2 regions of the Neorhizobium sp. P1_A6 genome follow, and region 1 is predicted to be linked to the other one. Evidence: riboswitches for the same ligand, from Rfam matches in the RefSeq annotation. Region 1 holds a riboswitch; the other holds the start of a gene.
What was found. A riboswitch is a leader RNA that binds a small molecule or an ion and turns the genes downstream of it on or off. The one in region 1 is predicted to bind cobalamin.

Region 2: another riboswitch for cobalamin. It lies ahead of AC1D3C_RS05875 ((2Fe-2S) ferredoxin domain-containing protein); the one in region 1 lies ahead of AC1D3C_RS23610 (CbtB domain-containing protein).

The regions. Positions count from the first base shown of each region.
Region 1 covers NZ_JBFTZM010000013.1:133,731-141,464, forward strand. Annotated here, with positions in the region: gene cobG (precorrin-3B synthase) at 1-655, opposite strand, end outside; gene cobN (cobaltochelatase subunit CobN) at 652-3,945, opposite strand; gene cobW (cobalamin biosynthesis protein CobW) at 3,963-5,000, opposite strand; gene AC1D3C_RS23605 (DUF1636 family protein) at 4,997-5,407, opposite strand; cobalamin riboswitch at 5,516-5,754, opposite strand; cobalamin riboswitch at 5,814-6,042, shown strand; gene AC1D3C_RS23610 (CbtB domain-containing protein) at 6,080-6,265, shown strand; gene AC1D3C_RS23615 (CbtA family protein) at 6,279-7,040, shown strand; gene cobO (cob(I)yrinic acid a,c-diamide adenosyltransferase) at 7,037-7,651, shown strand; gene AC1D3C_RS23625 (cobyric acid synthase) at 7,654-7,734, shown strand, end outside.
Region 2 covers NZ_JBFTZM010000002.1:364,900-372,070, forward strand. Annotated here, with positions in the region: gene AC1D3C_RS05855 (DUF3299 domain-containing protein) at 1-478, shown strand, start outside; gene AC1D3C_RS05860 (ABC transporter permease) at 544-1,308, opposite strand; gene AC1D3C_RS05865 (ABC transporter permease) at 1,296-2,222, opposite strand; gene AC1D3C_RS05870 (ABC transporter substrate-binding protein) at 2,232-3,728, opposite strand; gene AC1D3C_RS05875 ((2Fe-2S) ferredoxin domain-containing protein) at 3,746-4,534, opposite strand; cobalamin riboswitch at 4,634-4,828, opposite strand; gene aztD (zinc metallochaperone AztD) at 4,975-6,369, opposite strand; gene AC1D3C_RS05885 (LacI family DNA-binding transcriptional regulator) at 6,580-7,171, opposite strand, start outside.

The DNA.
Region 1 (7,734 bases):
TGGGCAAGCCGGCGGCGAGATCGCGTCCCCTCGCCTCAGGTCCCTTTTCGCCGAGCTTTCGAAGCAGCGCCAGAGTGTCAGAGACGGCCTCTGTTTCGCGTAAAACATTGAAAACGCGACCGGTTGTTTCGGTGCCGCCCAAAAGCAGGGTCCAGCGCAGGCCTTCTCTGCTGGAAACGGGGGTCAGCCGGATATCGGCCAGGAGGTCGGAAAGCCTGAGCTGTCCGCCACCGTCAACCACCACCGACATCTTTGGAGCAAGGCCGGGGATGTCGCGGGCGCCTTGGCGGATCGCCTCGGCTATGGCGCGCGGATCGGCGATCTCGGTGTCGTCCATCCCCGCGAGCGGCGGAGTTTCGACAGCAAGTCCCTCGCGAAGCGGCAGGTCCAGCGCGCGGACATCGGCATCGAGAACGGGAGCCGAGGCCTCGCTCAGTCCCCGGACCTGCAGGTTGCCGCGGGCGGAAATATCGAGAACGCCGTTGCCATGGCGCCGGGCCAGCCGGCAGAGTTCCGCCAGCTGTGCCGGGGTGATCGCGTCAGTCAACGCGACGCGGGCGAGGAGCCCGTCGCCGGTCTGCATCGGGGCGGACAGGGCGGGGCAGGCGCCACGGCGCATATCCAGCGTGTTTCGATCGAGGGAGAGTGCCGTCATGCGACCTTCTCCCGAGTGAGCATTTCGAGCTCGGCGTCGACCGCGTTGCGGCGGGGATGCCAGAGGCCACGGCGAAGCGCCGAGCGGAACCGCGCGGCCATGAAGCGGGCTCCTTCGGCGTTCTGGCTCAACAGGAAGTCGCGGACCTTTTCGTCGCCGAGATAGGCGTCGTAGGTCGCTTCGATCAGCGATTGCGGAATGGCGTGGGTAGTCTCGGCAAAACCAATCAGACGGTCGACCGTCTCCACCAGTTCCGCTGCGCCGCGCGGGCCGTGGCGCATCTGGCCGGCGATGAAGCGCGGATTGACGGCGCGGGCACGCACCACGCGGGTTACCGCTTCGGAAATCGAGCGGGCGCGGGGTTTTTGCGGGTCGGTCGTGTCGAGCGCGATCACATCCGCCTTGCCGCCGAGTGCTGCAACGGCCGCCGCAAAGCCGCCGATGAAGGCGACATCGGCCGACCCGTCCAGCAGGTCGCGGCCGGGATCGTCTCCTGTATGGACCAGCAGATCGGCGGTGCCGATGCGGTTCGCGAACTGGCCGGGCACGTGGCTGGCGTCGCCTTCGGAACCGCCAAAGGAATGGCTAGTGGCATCGAGATAGATGCGGCCCAGCTCCTCGCGTTCGCCCCAAGTGCCGTCGGCGAGCTTTTCCTCGATGCCGGAGCCATAGGTGCCCGGTGCCGAACCGAAGATGCGTGAGGGGACGTGCCCGAGCGCTTGTGTCTCTTCGGCCAGGGGATTGTCGCCCGGTGCTTCCTCGCGGCTGGCAATGGCGCGCATCGCGGCGTCGAGCAAGGCGATGAGAGCCGGAAACATGTCGCGGAACAGGCCGGAAATCCTCAGCGTCACGTCGATGCGCGGGCGGCCGAGCGCTGCCGGCGGCAGGACTTCGATGCCGGTGACGCGGCCTGTCGCCGTATCCTGCACGGGTCTCGCCCCCATCAGTGCCAGGACCTGGGCAACTTCCTCGCCGCCACTGCGCAGGGACGCGCTGCCCCAGAGATCGAAGACGAGGCTTTTCGGCCAGTCGCCGTGATCCTGGAGATAACGCCGCAGGATTTCGTCGGCCGCACGCTTGCCGAGTTCGAAGGCGGTCGGCGTCGGCAGCGTGCGTGGGTCGCTGGCGAAGAGATTGCGGCCGGTCGGCATGACGTCGCGGCGGCCGCGGGCCGGGGCACCGGATGGGCCTGGGCGGATGTGCTTGCCGTCCAGTGCGTCGAGCAAGGCCTGTCGTTCGGTCTCGGCGCTTTGAATGCGCAGCGGATCGTCATCGCCGGGTGCCGCCTGCCCGAAGACGTGCTGGCCGTCCTTGATCGAAAAGTCCTTGAGATCGCAGAGAAAGGCGTCGATGCGGGTGAGCGCCGTATCGGGATCGTCACTGTTCGAGACGCCGGCCTCGCCGGCCAGTCCGGTGTCGCGGGCGGTCTCGACGATCAGCTTGGCCAGCCGGTCGCGGCGGCGGCGGTCGAGCCCGTCGGCCTGGGCATATTCGTCGACCAGCAGTTCCAGTTTCTTCTGTTCGTCCGAAAGGCCCGCGCCGGCCAGGACCGGCGGCAGGTGGCCGATCGTGACGGCGGCGATCCGCCGTTTCGCGACCGCTGCCTCGCCCGGATTAGAGACGATGAAGGGGTAGATGACCGGCAGGCCGCCGGTGACGATTTCGGGAAAACAATCCTTCGACAGCGCCACGGTCTTGCCCGGCAGCCATTCGAGCGTCCCGTGCGCACCGACATGGACGATCGCATGGGCGCCAAGCGTCTCGCGCATCCATTGGCCGAAGGCGATCAGAGCGTGGCGGGGAGGCAGGTCGGGGCTGTGATAGTCGGCGCGGCGATCGGCGTTGCGGCCGCGGTCGGGCGCGAGCGCGACGGTGATGTTGCCGAAGGTCGCGGCGCGGAAACGGAAAGCGCCGCCCTCCAGGTCTTCATCGGCTTCGGGCCCGCCCCACGCCGCCTCTGCAACGGGCAGGGGATCGTAGGCGGCGCGTGGGTGGCCGGCGGACTGGGCACCCAGGCGATCGAGAAGATCACGCGGAGTCTCAGGGATATCCGAAACATCATAGCCGGCTACCGATAATTCATGCAGCATCCCGAGCACGCTCTGTGGCACGTCCAGGCCGACTGCATAACCGGTGCGTCCGGGCGCGCTCGGATAGTCCGGCATCAAGATAACGATCTTCCGCTCGGCACGCGGTGCCGCCTTCATCCGCAGGAAGGCAGCAATACGGTCGACGACCTGTTCGACCCGGTCCGGTTCCGGCTGGTTGACGAGATTGGCGGAGCTTTCGCCTGCCTTGAAGGAGATCGCGCCGGCAAGAATGCGTCCATCGAGTTCCGGCAGGACGACGTGCATTGCGAGGTCGGCGGGGTTGAGGCCGCGCCGGCTCTCCGTCCAGCCATCGCGGCGGGTCGTGGCGACGACGACCTGGAAGACCGGCACGCCGGTGCGGTCGAAGACCGTCTCACCGTTGCCATCAGTGCCGCTGGCAAAGGCGGTGGTGGAAAGGATGGCCGCAGATTTCAGGTCCGAGACCGCCTGTTCGACGAAGGCCAGTGCATCCGGCTCCTTCAGTCCGCCGACGAAGATCGGCACCGGTGCAAAACCGCGCTTTTTCAGCGCTTCGAACAGTGCGTCGATCGGCGCCGCGTCATTCGCAAGCAGCATGGAGCGGTAGAACAGGATCGGCAAGCGCGGCGCATCCGGCGCAAAGCGGGCCAGCAGGTCGTTGATCTCGACAATGCCTTTTCCGGGCGCGTAATAGCCGGCTTTCGGCACCGGGGCCGCCTGCGGCAGCGATTCCGTTTTGCCCTCGGCCAGCGTCGTCAGCAACCTCGCCAGAAGCCGCATGTTGGCCGGCCCGCCTTCGCGGAAACAGCTCAGGATGCCGGCGATCCGGTCTTCCGAAACGGTCGAGGCGACGGTCAGCCGTTCGTCGCGGATGCTGCATTCGCCGGGCAGCAGCGCCAGCGCGATCTTTTTCCGCTTCGCCATGTGCGAAAGTTCTTCCACGCCATAAGCCCAGCGGTCGTAACCGCCGAGAATGCGCACGAGGATGACCTTGGCCTGGGTAGCCGTCTTCTCGATCCAAAGATCGACCGACATAGGATGGCGAAGGTCGGAGAGATTGGTGAGGCGGAGGCTTGTCAAATCCGGACCCCAGACGGCCGCAACGCCGTTCAGGTCGCTGCCGGAAAAGGATAGCACCACCACGTCGGCCGGCGACTGATTGAGGTCGACCGGTTCGATGAGGTCGTCAAGCGACGACGATGTGGTGGCGAGTATGTGCATCCTTCCCTCGGGCCTTCTTATGCGGCCAGCATCCTTTCGATCGCGGCGCGGTCGATGCCTTTTTCGCCGATCACGACGAGGCGGCTTGTCCGCGCTTCGCCGGGTGCCCAGGCACGGTCGAAATAGTGGTTCACGCGCGATCCTACCGCCTGAACCTGCAGGCGCATCGGCTTGTTCGCGACTTCCACGAAGCCTTTTATGCGCAGCACGTTTTCGGCTTCGGCCGTTGCAGAAATGCGGGCGGCGAGCTGTTCGGCATCGGTGACGGCGGCCAGATCGACGACAAAGCTGTCGAAATCGTCGTGATCGTGGTCGAGTTCGCCGTCGTGATGGGTCTTGCGGTTTTCGATATCGTCTTCGACGGCGAGGCCGAGGCCAATCAGTACGGCGGGATCTATGGCGCCATTGGCGGCCGAGACGATTTTCACGGCACGTGGCAGATGCGCGGAAACGCGATCCCTGGCGGTCGCGAGGCCGGCAGCATCCAGGAGGTCGCTCTTGGTGAGCACGATCATGTCGGCGCAGGCGACCTGGTCCTCGAACACTTCCTCGACCGGATCGTCATGGTCGATCGAGCCGTCCGCGTCGCGCTGCGCTTCCAGCGCCTCGTGATCGTCGGCAACGCGGCCTTCGGCGAGCGCCAGTCCGTCGACCACGGCTATCACCGCATCGACCGTCACCCGTGCCTTGACGTCAGGCCACTGGAACGCCTGGACGAGGGGCTTCGGCAACGCAAGGCCGGAGGTCTCGATGAGGATGTGATCGACGCGGGGTTCGATGGCCAGGATACGGTCGATCGCCGGCACGAAATCGTCCGCCACGGTGCAGCAGATGCAGCCGTTGGCAAGCTCGATGATGTTGTCTTCCGGGCAGCTTTCGATGCCGCAGCCCTTCAGGACGTCTCCGTCGATGCCGACATCGCCGAATTCGTTGACGATGATCGCCAGCCGCTTACCCTTCAGGTTTTCGATCAGGTTGCGGATCAGCGTGGTCTTGCCGGCTCCCAGAAACCCGGTAACGACGGTGCAGGGAACGCGGTCGAACGAAACGCTCATGATGGCATGTCCTCATGGTGATGAAAGGGTGGAATACGGGCCGTCATGCCCTTGCCGCGCAGGCAGGTCGGGCGGCCGCGAAGGGGAAGGAAACCGCGCTCGTCCTCGGCCAGCATCATCGCGCCGGTGACGATATCCTCGACATTGTCGAGCGACAGATGGCCGAAGACATAGGACCAGCCGCTCTTGTGGTTGAAGGCGGCACTCGGGCTTTTTTCGCAATTGGCAAGGCAGGTGACCGGCTTGACCGCCAGCGGTTTGCCGCTTGCTGCTTCACGCAGCGCCGCGATCAGCGCGATGCCCGGCCGGACTTCGCCGTCGGATGCGTCGCGGCAATTGGTGCAGACGAAAATCGTCACATCTGCCGAGCCGGCGGTTGCCGGATCATCTGGTCGGTGGTCACTCATCGGTCAGCCGCGTTCCCGCCGGGGTCGAAAAATCGGGGCGCGGAGCAGAAGGTCGAAAATCCCTCTGCGGTGATCGAGAAACTTCCTCCGGAGCACCCCGCCCGGTGAAGCAAAATGAATCGGACGGCAGGTCTCCTGGCTCGCGGGTCGTCGCCATTTGCCTGCCTTCCCAGAAGTCCGTTGGCCGGATTTCCCAGTGGCTTGACGGCCAAATGGCCGTTTTAGGCAATGGCTCGCCGCCTACAGTTGCGGGGGCAGCCGCGGCATTGATCCTGAAAAGGGATCGCACCGCATTCTCTCTTAGCCCTCCCCGTTGCCGGAAAGGGACCATCTCTCTTCAAGTAAGCCCGGTCGCAGGCCCATGTCAATGCGTCGCAAAGGCGATTGCCGTGACGCCGAATTCGTCTATAGTGACCGAGCCTATGGTGCCCGAAAGGGTTTTAGAGGGAATGCGGTGCGACGGAATTCTGCCGTCCAACCCGCGGCTGCCCCCGCAACTGTAAGCGGAAAGTCTTCGACCAAAACGGCCGTCCGGCCGTCATGCCACTGGGAAATCCGGCCAACGGACTTCTGGGAAGGCGGGAGAAGGCGTCCGATCCGCGAGCCAGGAGACCTGCCAGAGGCGACAAAGAACGTGAACGGCCCTCGGGTGGAGGGCGAAAGGACGAGACCATGGTTACGAATTCTACTGCAACTACTGCAACTGCAGTCACCATTTCCGCCTCGAAGATCATTCCCCTCAGCATGACGGCCCTGCTCGGCCTGTTCATCGTTGGCTTTGTCGGCTTCTCGCATCTGGAAGTCGTCCACAATGCCGCGCATGACACGCGCCACTCGCTCGCCTTCCCCTGCCACTGAGGAGTTCTCCCAAATGTCGTTGTTTCGCAACATCGTCTTCACGGCGGTGATCGCCGGGCTTTTGTCCGGACTGCTGCTGACCGTGATGCAGAGCTTCTCCACCGTGCCGCTGATCCTGCGGGCCGAGGTGTTTGAAAATGCTGCGCCCGAGGCCGGCCACAGCCATGACGCTGCACCTGCCGCAGGTGCCACGGCATCCGCCGCCGAGCATCACCACGGCGAAGAGGCCTGGGCTCCCGCCGATGGCTTCGAACGTTTCATTTACACGCTTGCGGCGGACATGCTGTCGGCTATCGGTTTTGCCCTCGTCCTGATCGCTGCTTCGGAAGCGTTCGGCGGCTTCAAGGGCTGGCGCGGTGGCCTGATGTTCGGCATTGCCGGCTTTCTCACCGTCATCCTTGCACCCGGCCTCGGCCTGCCGCCGGAACTGCCCGGCATGCCGGCTGCGGAACTCGGTCCGCGCCAGATCTGGTGGGTCTCGACGGCTGTCTGCACGGCGATCGGCCTCGGCCTGCTCGCCTATACCCGCTCGGCCGTGTTCGCGGCGCTTGCGATCGTGCTTCTGATTGCGCCGCATCTGGTTGGCGCGCCGTTGCCGCCGAGCCATGAAACGGCCGTGCCGATGGATCTTTATGCCCGCTTCGTCAACGCCGTCTACGCCACCAACCTGGTGTTCTGGGCTGTGCTCGGGGCGCTTGCCGGTGTCGTCCGCGAAAAGTTCCGCGCTGGCGAGGAAGCTTCTGCCGGATCTTCGGCGAAGCTCGTCTCCCGGTGAAGGAGATCGACGAGGCGTCCGTCGAGCGTCATCGCGCCAAGATGGCGAACCGCAAGGCGGTTCAGGATGCGGAAGTGGCCGAGAAGACCCAGGAAAAGGGCCTTCTCATCGTCCATACCGGGCCCGGCAAGGGCAAATCCACCGCCGCCTTCGGCTTGGCGCTGCGCATGCTCGGCAACAACCGCCGGGTCGGCGTCGTCCAGTTCATCAAGGGCGCCTGGTCGACCGGGGAGCAGCCGGCGCTTGCCGTCTTCGGCGACCGCGTCGTCTGGCACACGATGGGTGAAGGTTTTACCTGGGAGACCCAGGACCTGAAGCGCGATGTCGCCGCAGCGGAAAAGGCCTGGGAAAAGGCACTTGAGCTGATGGCGGACGAGACGATCGGGCTCGTCATCCTCGACGAACTCAACATCGCGCTCCGTTATGACTATCTCGATCTAGACGGAATCGTCGCCGCGTTACAGGCCCGGCGGCCGGATCTGCATGTGGTCGTCACCGGCCGCAACGCCAAGCCGGCGCTGATCGAGGCGGCCGACATGGTGACCGAGATGTCGCTGGTCAAGCATCACTTCAAGGCGGGCGTGAAGGCCCAGGCCGGCATCGAGTTTTAGCCATGGTTGGGGTCAAGCCAGCTCGGGCGCTGATGTTTCAGGGAACGGGCTCGGATGTGGGCAAGTCGCTGGTGGTGGCCGGG
Region 2 (7,171 bases), on a different contig from region 1:
AGGTCCCCAGTCGGTTCTTTGGAGCGCCTTGCGGCCTGCGGATCAATCGAGATTAGATGTCGCGTTACCAGGCATGGCGTCCAGTCGCTCCCAGGGCGAAACACTCGCGTGGCGTGACGAAAGCCGTGCAGTAGAGCTGACCGGGTTCATCCTGCCCGTCGATCAGGACGGCGACCTCGTCTACGAGTTCATGCTGGTGCCCTGGGCCGGCGCCTGCAGTCATAGTGCGGCTCCACCGCCGAACCAATTGGTCCATGTCGTAGCAGACGAGCCATTCCATCTTTCGAGGGTGTACGAGGTGGTCACCGTGACGGGGAACCTGCGACCCGGCCTGGACAAAGCCCAGCTCTTCATCATGGACGGTGTGCGCGCCCTCGACTACGGCTACAGCATGAGCCATGCTGAGGTCGCGAGAGCGACCGATATCGCGGATCCCGACCTGAAGTCGGTTTCACCGTTCGGCGTGCTTGCGCGATGAGCGTTCGATCAGCAGCCGTGTCACGGCGCCGGTGATCGATCGTCAGAAAACCAGACGAAACGCAGTCACTCCTGGCCGTCGTCAAAAACCCGGTTTATCACCGAGACAGTCAATGCAACCGCCGTCCCCGGCCAGATCATCAGCATCGGGTGGTCGAAGATAAACACGCGATATTCGAACAGCATCGATCCCCAATCCGGCTTCGACGGGTCGGCCCCAAGGCCGATGAAGGCGAGCGAGGCGTAGGCGACTGCGGCAAGCCCCGCTTGGTTGCCGACATAGGCGAACATCAGCGGCAGAGTATTCGGCAGAAGATGCCCGGTAATCATCCGTGCCGGCGCAACGCCGAGGCTCCTCGCTGCCAGCATGAACGGCTGGCCGAGCACCCGCTGACTGAGCGAATGCGCAAGCAGCGCATGCGGCCCGACGCCAGCCAAGCCGAGCGCCAGTCCGGCGCTGAGCGGCGACAGGCCGAAAATCGCCGCCGCCGTCAGTGCGACGATGAGCGTCGGCATCATGATGAAGAACTCGCAGAAGCGCAGGATCACCTTCTCGCGCCAGCCACCAAGGACGGCGGCGGCGGTGCCCAGCAGGGTGCCAAACAAAAAACCGATGGCGCCGACCGAGAGGATGACGCAGGCAGTCCGCCAGCCGCCGGCCATGATCCGCGACAGAAGATCGCGACCGAGATGATCGGTACCGAGCAGATGGCTGGCGGTCATGCCGGAATGACGGGCAAGCATGTCCACCGTATCGGGATCATAGGGCTGCCAAAAACCACCGACACACAAAAAGACGGCGAGCGCCGCAAGCACGGTCAACCGGGGCATCGGGCGAGACGCGGATCGAGAAGGCGCATGGCGAGATTGGCGCTGGCATTCAATACAAGCATCCAGACGGCAATGACCATAACATAGGCCTGCAGCACCATCTGGTCGCGCGCCGCGATGCTTTGAACAAGGAACTGGCTGATGCCGGCAAGGCCAAAGAGAATTTCCATGGTCGCGGTGCTGCCGATCACCCAGCCTGCTTCGGAACGGAGCGCCGACAGCAGGGCGTAGAGAGCGCTGCGGTGGCCGTGCCGCCAGAGCGCCTGGCGTTCCGAAAGGCCTTTGGCAAGCGCCGTGCGAAAATGCGCCTGCCCGGCGGTTTCCTTCAGGTCGCGCCGATAGACGCGGGAGAGAACGGCAACCGAATGCAGCGCGATCAGCAGGACGGGCAGGACGATTGCCGTCCAATCATTGGCGAAGGGTCTGACCCAGCGCAACTGCACACCGAGGACCCAGAGAAGGACAAGGCCCAGCCAGAAGGCCGGCACTGCCTGGACGACGACCGACAGAGCCCGGCTCATCCGATCGGCAACACTCCCGGGATAGGCCGCTGAGAAGAACCCGAGCGGAATTGCCAGCGCGATCGCCAGCGCCAGGCCGGCGAGACCGAGCGACAGCGAAACCGGCAGCCGTTCAACGAATTCGGCAAGTACGGGCTCTCCAGTCCGAAACGAACGGCCCCAATCTCCGCCGAGGAAATCTGCCAGCCAATGGAGATAGCGAAGCGGCACGGGCTGATCGAGGCCCCACTCCGCCCTCAACGCCGCGACGGTCTCATCCGTCGCCGGCAGGCTCCAGACGCGAATGGCGATCGCAACCGGATCGGCCGGCATCAATGTTATGACCGAGAAAGAGGCGAGCGAAATCACCAGCAGCCCCGCTATCGATTGTATGCCGAACCGGGCCAGTCCCATCACGTGGCCCTACTCCGTCTCGCCGATATCGGCGCGCAGCACGTGGTAGTCGGATCCCCACGGCTCATAGTTCTTCAGCCGCTTCGACAGGCCGACATACCAGACGGGCGACACCAGGAAAGAGGCGGGCGCATCGTCGAACAGCTTCTGCTGGGCATCCAGCGCAATCGCCACCCGCTTTGCCGGATCGCCTTCGGTCGCAAATCGATCGAGGATCGCGTCGAAGTCGGGTGAAGCATATTTCGCATAGTTCAGCGAAGCGCCGCTTCTCAGCATCGAGTTCAGGAAGAAGGCGGCATCGCCGCTCGGGGCAGTGTGCTGCGCCCAGAGCGCGATGTCGAAGTCACCGGCCGCAGCCATCTGCTGGATGTTTTCCACCACCTGCGTATCGATGGCGATGCCGATCTTTGCGAGTTCCGCCTTGACCACCGGCAGCATGGTGACGAGATCAGGACGCTGCGGATAGGTTATGACCAGCAGACGCAGCGGCTTGCCGCCTTTTTCGCGCATGCCGCCGCTGCCTTTTGCCCAGCCGGCTTCGTCGAGAAGCGCTGCGGCCTTGGCAGGGTCGGTCGGGCGTGCCTCTCTGCCCGCAAAGGGGAAATAGGAGGCGTAGGCGCCGGTGGCGGGGTCGCCACCGTTGATCGCGGTGGCAAGCTCCTTGCGGTCGAAGGCCAGATCGATCGCCTGGCGCACTTTCACATCATCCATCGGCGGCCGGGCAGTGTTGAAGAAAGCGAGATACTGGTATCCGACCGGGAACGGCTTGATCGCCAGATCAGGGTTTGTCTGGAGCCGGCTCACGACTTCCGACGGCAAGCCGAAAGCCAAATCGAGCTCGCCGGCTTCCAGCGCCAGCGTCAGGGTCTGCGCATCACCGAACTTGCGGAAATTAACCGGCGAACGCTTGTCGGCGCCGGCAAAATGCGCGTTAGGCTCGAGCGTGATTGAGGCATCCGCCTTGAAGCCCGAGATTCGATAAGGACCGCTGAAGACGGCGTTGCCGGCCGCGGTGGGTTTGTACGCGATCAGCGGCCATTCGGCGAAGAGCGCCTGGATGAAAGGCGCCGGCTTTTCGGTTGTCACCTTCAGCGTCAGGTCGTCGGCCGCCTCGAATGTCAGCTTGCCACCGGTGGCGAGCGCCGCCTTGTTGCTGGCAAATGTGTTGTCGAAACCCGCCGCCAGCGCTTTGGCTGTCACCGGCGTGCCGTCGGAAAACAGGCGGCCGTGTTTCAGGGTCACGGTCCAGGTCAGGTCGCCGGTGCGCTGCGCCTTTTCGGCCAGTTCAGGCACGAGCTTGCCGTCCCGATCGACGGTGAAGAGGTTCTCGCCGACCCCGTGGCTGACCAGCGCCCAGCCGTTCGAGCCCTTGGCCGGGTCCGTGCCACTGGTGATGTAGGTGGCGCCGACGCGAACCGGCTCGGCTGCAAAGACAGTGCCTGCGGTGACAAAGATGGCGGCACTGAGCCAGGCGGCGGCCAGGCGCGATAGAGTGTGCGACGTCAATTCTCTTTCCTCTTGTTCTATTCGGATGGGGTGCGAAGCCGCTGCTTGCGGCCCGTTGGGTGATAGGCGAAGTCCTCGACGATCCCACCGCCGAGTAGGTGCTCGCCGATGATCCGGTCGATCGCATCTTCGTTGACGCCGCCGTAATAGGTTCCTTCCGGAAATACCTGCAGCACGGGCGCCAGATTGCAGGGACCGAGACAGGTGGATTTTGCGGTCATCGTGCCGTCGCCGGCAGTGCGCAGGTTCTGCCGCTCCTGCTGGTTGCGCAGATGTCCCCAGATCACATCGGCTCCGGCCGCGTTGCAGGGACCGCCCTGGCAGACGAGCACGCGGCGTTTCTGGGCCGGCACGAGCGATCCCTCGGCAACGGGCGGCGTGTCGGTCTGCGGCACGTCCAGTGCTTCGGCGGTTTCGAGCAGTTCGCCTATCAGCCGCGCCATCAACGTGCTCGAGGCGATATCCCGGGTGATCGAAAGGGCCGGCCAGCGCCGGCTATCGGCCGCTTTCCAGCGCTTCAGCGATTTCGTCAGCCAGATAAGGAAGCTCGGCTCCATGGGCAGGACGAGCGGCACGATAACGACGGTTTCGGCATCCTCGTCGAGCAGATCGGACAGCGCGTCGCGCAGGGAGGGGGTACCCTGTTCGGTAAAGGCGACCCGAACCGTTCCGGCTCCGGTCACGCCAGCTGCAAGTTTTGCGAGCCGTTGCATTTCCAGATGCGGCGATGCCGCAAAGGCGGATTTCGCAATCAGCAGGACGGCGCGCCCGGATACGTTCTGGGAGGATAATCCCTGTGGTTTCACTGCCTTCGTCTCACTCAAAGGAGGAGGCAGCAAAAATGAAGGTTCCGGCAGGCACAGATAGCCCGACGAAACCGTCATTCCTGTGGCACACCCCGACCACGGAACTTCTATCGTCAGGCAGGTCTCCTGGCTCGCGGGTCAAAGCCTTGATCGCCCGTCTTCCCGGCATTGGCTGCCAGTGACATGTTGGGCGAAGGGCTCACCGCTCACAGTTGCGGGACAGCTCCGGTTTTGACCGGATTCCCTCTTAGCTTCCGTCCGAGGACGGAAGAACCTTGACGCCGCGAACTTACACGGCCTCCTCTGCCTGTCAACGCTGCACCTCAACCCGTCGTCTCGCAGGTGATCAGGAGCCGGGGAGGGCATGTTGCATCGTCATCTCCCGATGAAACGATCTGGTCCGGAACTGCCGTTGCAATTGCGGACCGAAGGATATCGCCTCAATGCGAGGCACCGGAGCCGCCGACGGCAACGATCGTAAAGGGTTTTCCTTCGACGGGGATCGTGCGGACTTCCTTCAGGCTCTCCGCATCGACGATGCGAACCAGCGAATGCCGCGGATCGGTGATGGCGACATGACCGTCCGCGACGGCAAGACGCGGCCGCGGATCACGCCAGTGACCGTCCTTGCTGTAGGGCTCGGTGACTTTTCCCTTGCGAACGATCTCGCCCTTGATCACATCCAGCACATGAAGATCACCGTCCTCCGTCAGGATGTAGGCACTGCGCGGCGTTGCTGGGTCCAGCAGGAAGTCGACGCGGCGGGTGGGCAGGGCGATCAGCCGGAAGTGCTTCTCGCTGTCCGGATCGATCAGGACGATTTTGTCCTCGCCGTAGTTGCCGAGGAAGAACTGCATTGCCTTACCGCCAAGCAAGGTACCAGTCGAACCTTTCGGCATGTCAGATGGGTAAGCGAGCATTTCCAGTTTCGGTCCATCAAGTCCGCCAGGACGGGCGACAAGAACGCCTTCCTTGCAACCGAAAGCAACCAGCAGGGATGAAGTGGCCTCGCCGTGAAGATCGGTGCATTTCGCGACGTCGCCGAGCTGCCTGCCCGTCTCGTCAACGACGCGAAGTCCGACCCGCGGCGGCAGTTCGTCGGGCTTGGTTTCGACTTCGGTGTTTGGAACCGACACCAGCACGAAACGACCCATCGTTACCGCTACGCCGTGATGCGGCTTCGTCGTGTCGATTGTCTTCACGTCAGCCCTGCCTTCGAGAAGAGCCGCTTCGTCGATGATATCCGCCTTGCCGCCTCGATCGTAGAAGAGGATCGCATGGTCGTCATGCGGAACGACGTGGAAAGGACGCTTGCCCTCGAAAGTCACGGGCAACAGCCCCACCTCGGAGACCTCCAGGTCCCGATGTTCCCCGTGATCGGAGAAATCGATGCCAGTCTTGAGGACGTGCACGATGTCATGATCCGACTGCGTGGCGAATACGCTCCGGCCGGACGCGCTGGCGGTCAGCGCCGCAGGACCCTTGACGTCGTAGCGGCCGAGTTCCTTGCCGTTCTCGAAGTCGATGGCGCGGACGACTGGATTCGTATGATCGCCGACAAACAGGCGCCATGCCTCTTTCGTCTCATGATCATCATCGGCAAACGCTCCGGAAGCAGCAAAGATGAGGCCTGACGCGACAGCTGTCAGCAGACGGTTTCGAGTGAGAAAAGACGAGACGGGTGACGGCCCTCGCTTGTCGATCCCGATCTCATCGACGGCGAACTTCTTTCCGTGCGGCTCCATCAGGATGCGGTTGAGAAGCGTGGTTTTGCCAGCACCGAGATAGCCGGTCAAAACTGCCACCGGGGTTGGTTTAATTTTCTGCGGTGACATGACTTGTCTCCAGATTGATGGCCACCTTGGTCAAGATTCGTTGTATGTTATAACATTACTAACGCAATCGTTGTCAATCCCCGGAATGCGATGATCGACATTTGCCGGATCGCGATGCAGATCGAAACAAGACTGGCGGAGATGGACCGAGAGTGGGATGTCGAACGAACGCTGGAGACGAACGCTTCAACCGCCTTGGATGGCCGGGAGCTATCGAACTGTACTTTCCCGAACGATAAGCTCCCATTCGACGGGTGCGGTGTATGATTTGGCATCGTTGATCCGTGCGACGATCGCCTCGGCCGTCAGCTTGCCAATACGCTCGCGATCAGGGCGAACCGTCGTTAGGGAGGGACTAACGCAGCTCGCCGCCTCGTTGTCTCCAAATCCAACAACGCCGATATCTTGGGGAACGCGCCGGCCGAGTTTCCGCAGTGCCCGAAGCACGCCAAACGCAACGACATCGCTGTTGCAGGCGATTGCGTCGATCTCGGGATGGCGTTCCAGAAGCTCGCTTGCAAGCCGCTCCCCGAGTTCGGGGCTGCCGCCTTGCTGCGCCGTATGCTTGACGATGTCGGGGAGGCCGGCCGTCGCTGCCGCAGCTTCCAGCCCGCTCAAACGCTTCTGGGCGCGTTTATCGTTTTCGCGAACGCTGCCAACGAAGGCCAGGCGCCGATAACCCTGACCTATGAGATGGTTGGCTTGCGCTGCGCCGACACGTGCATGATCGAACCCAACGGCGGTATCAATCACTTCACCGCCCGTGTCCCACATCTCGATGATCGGGATGTCGGCTGCCTTC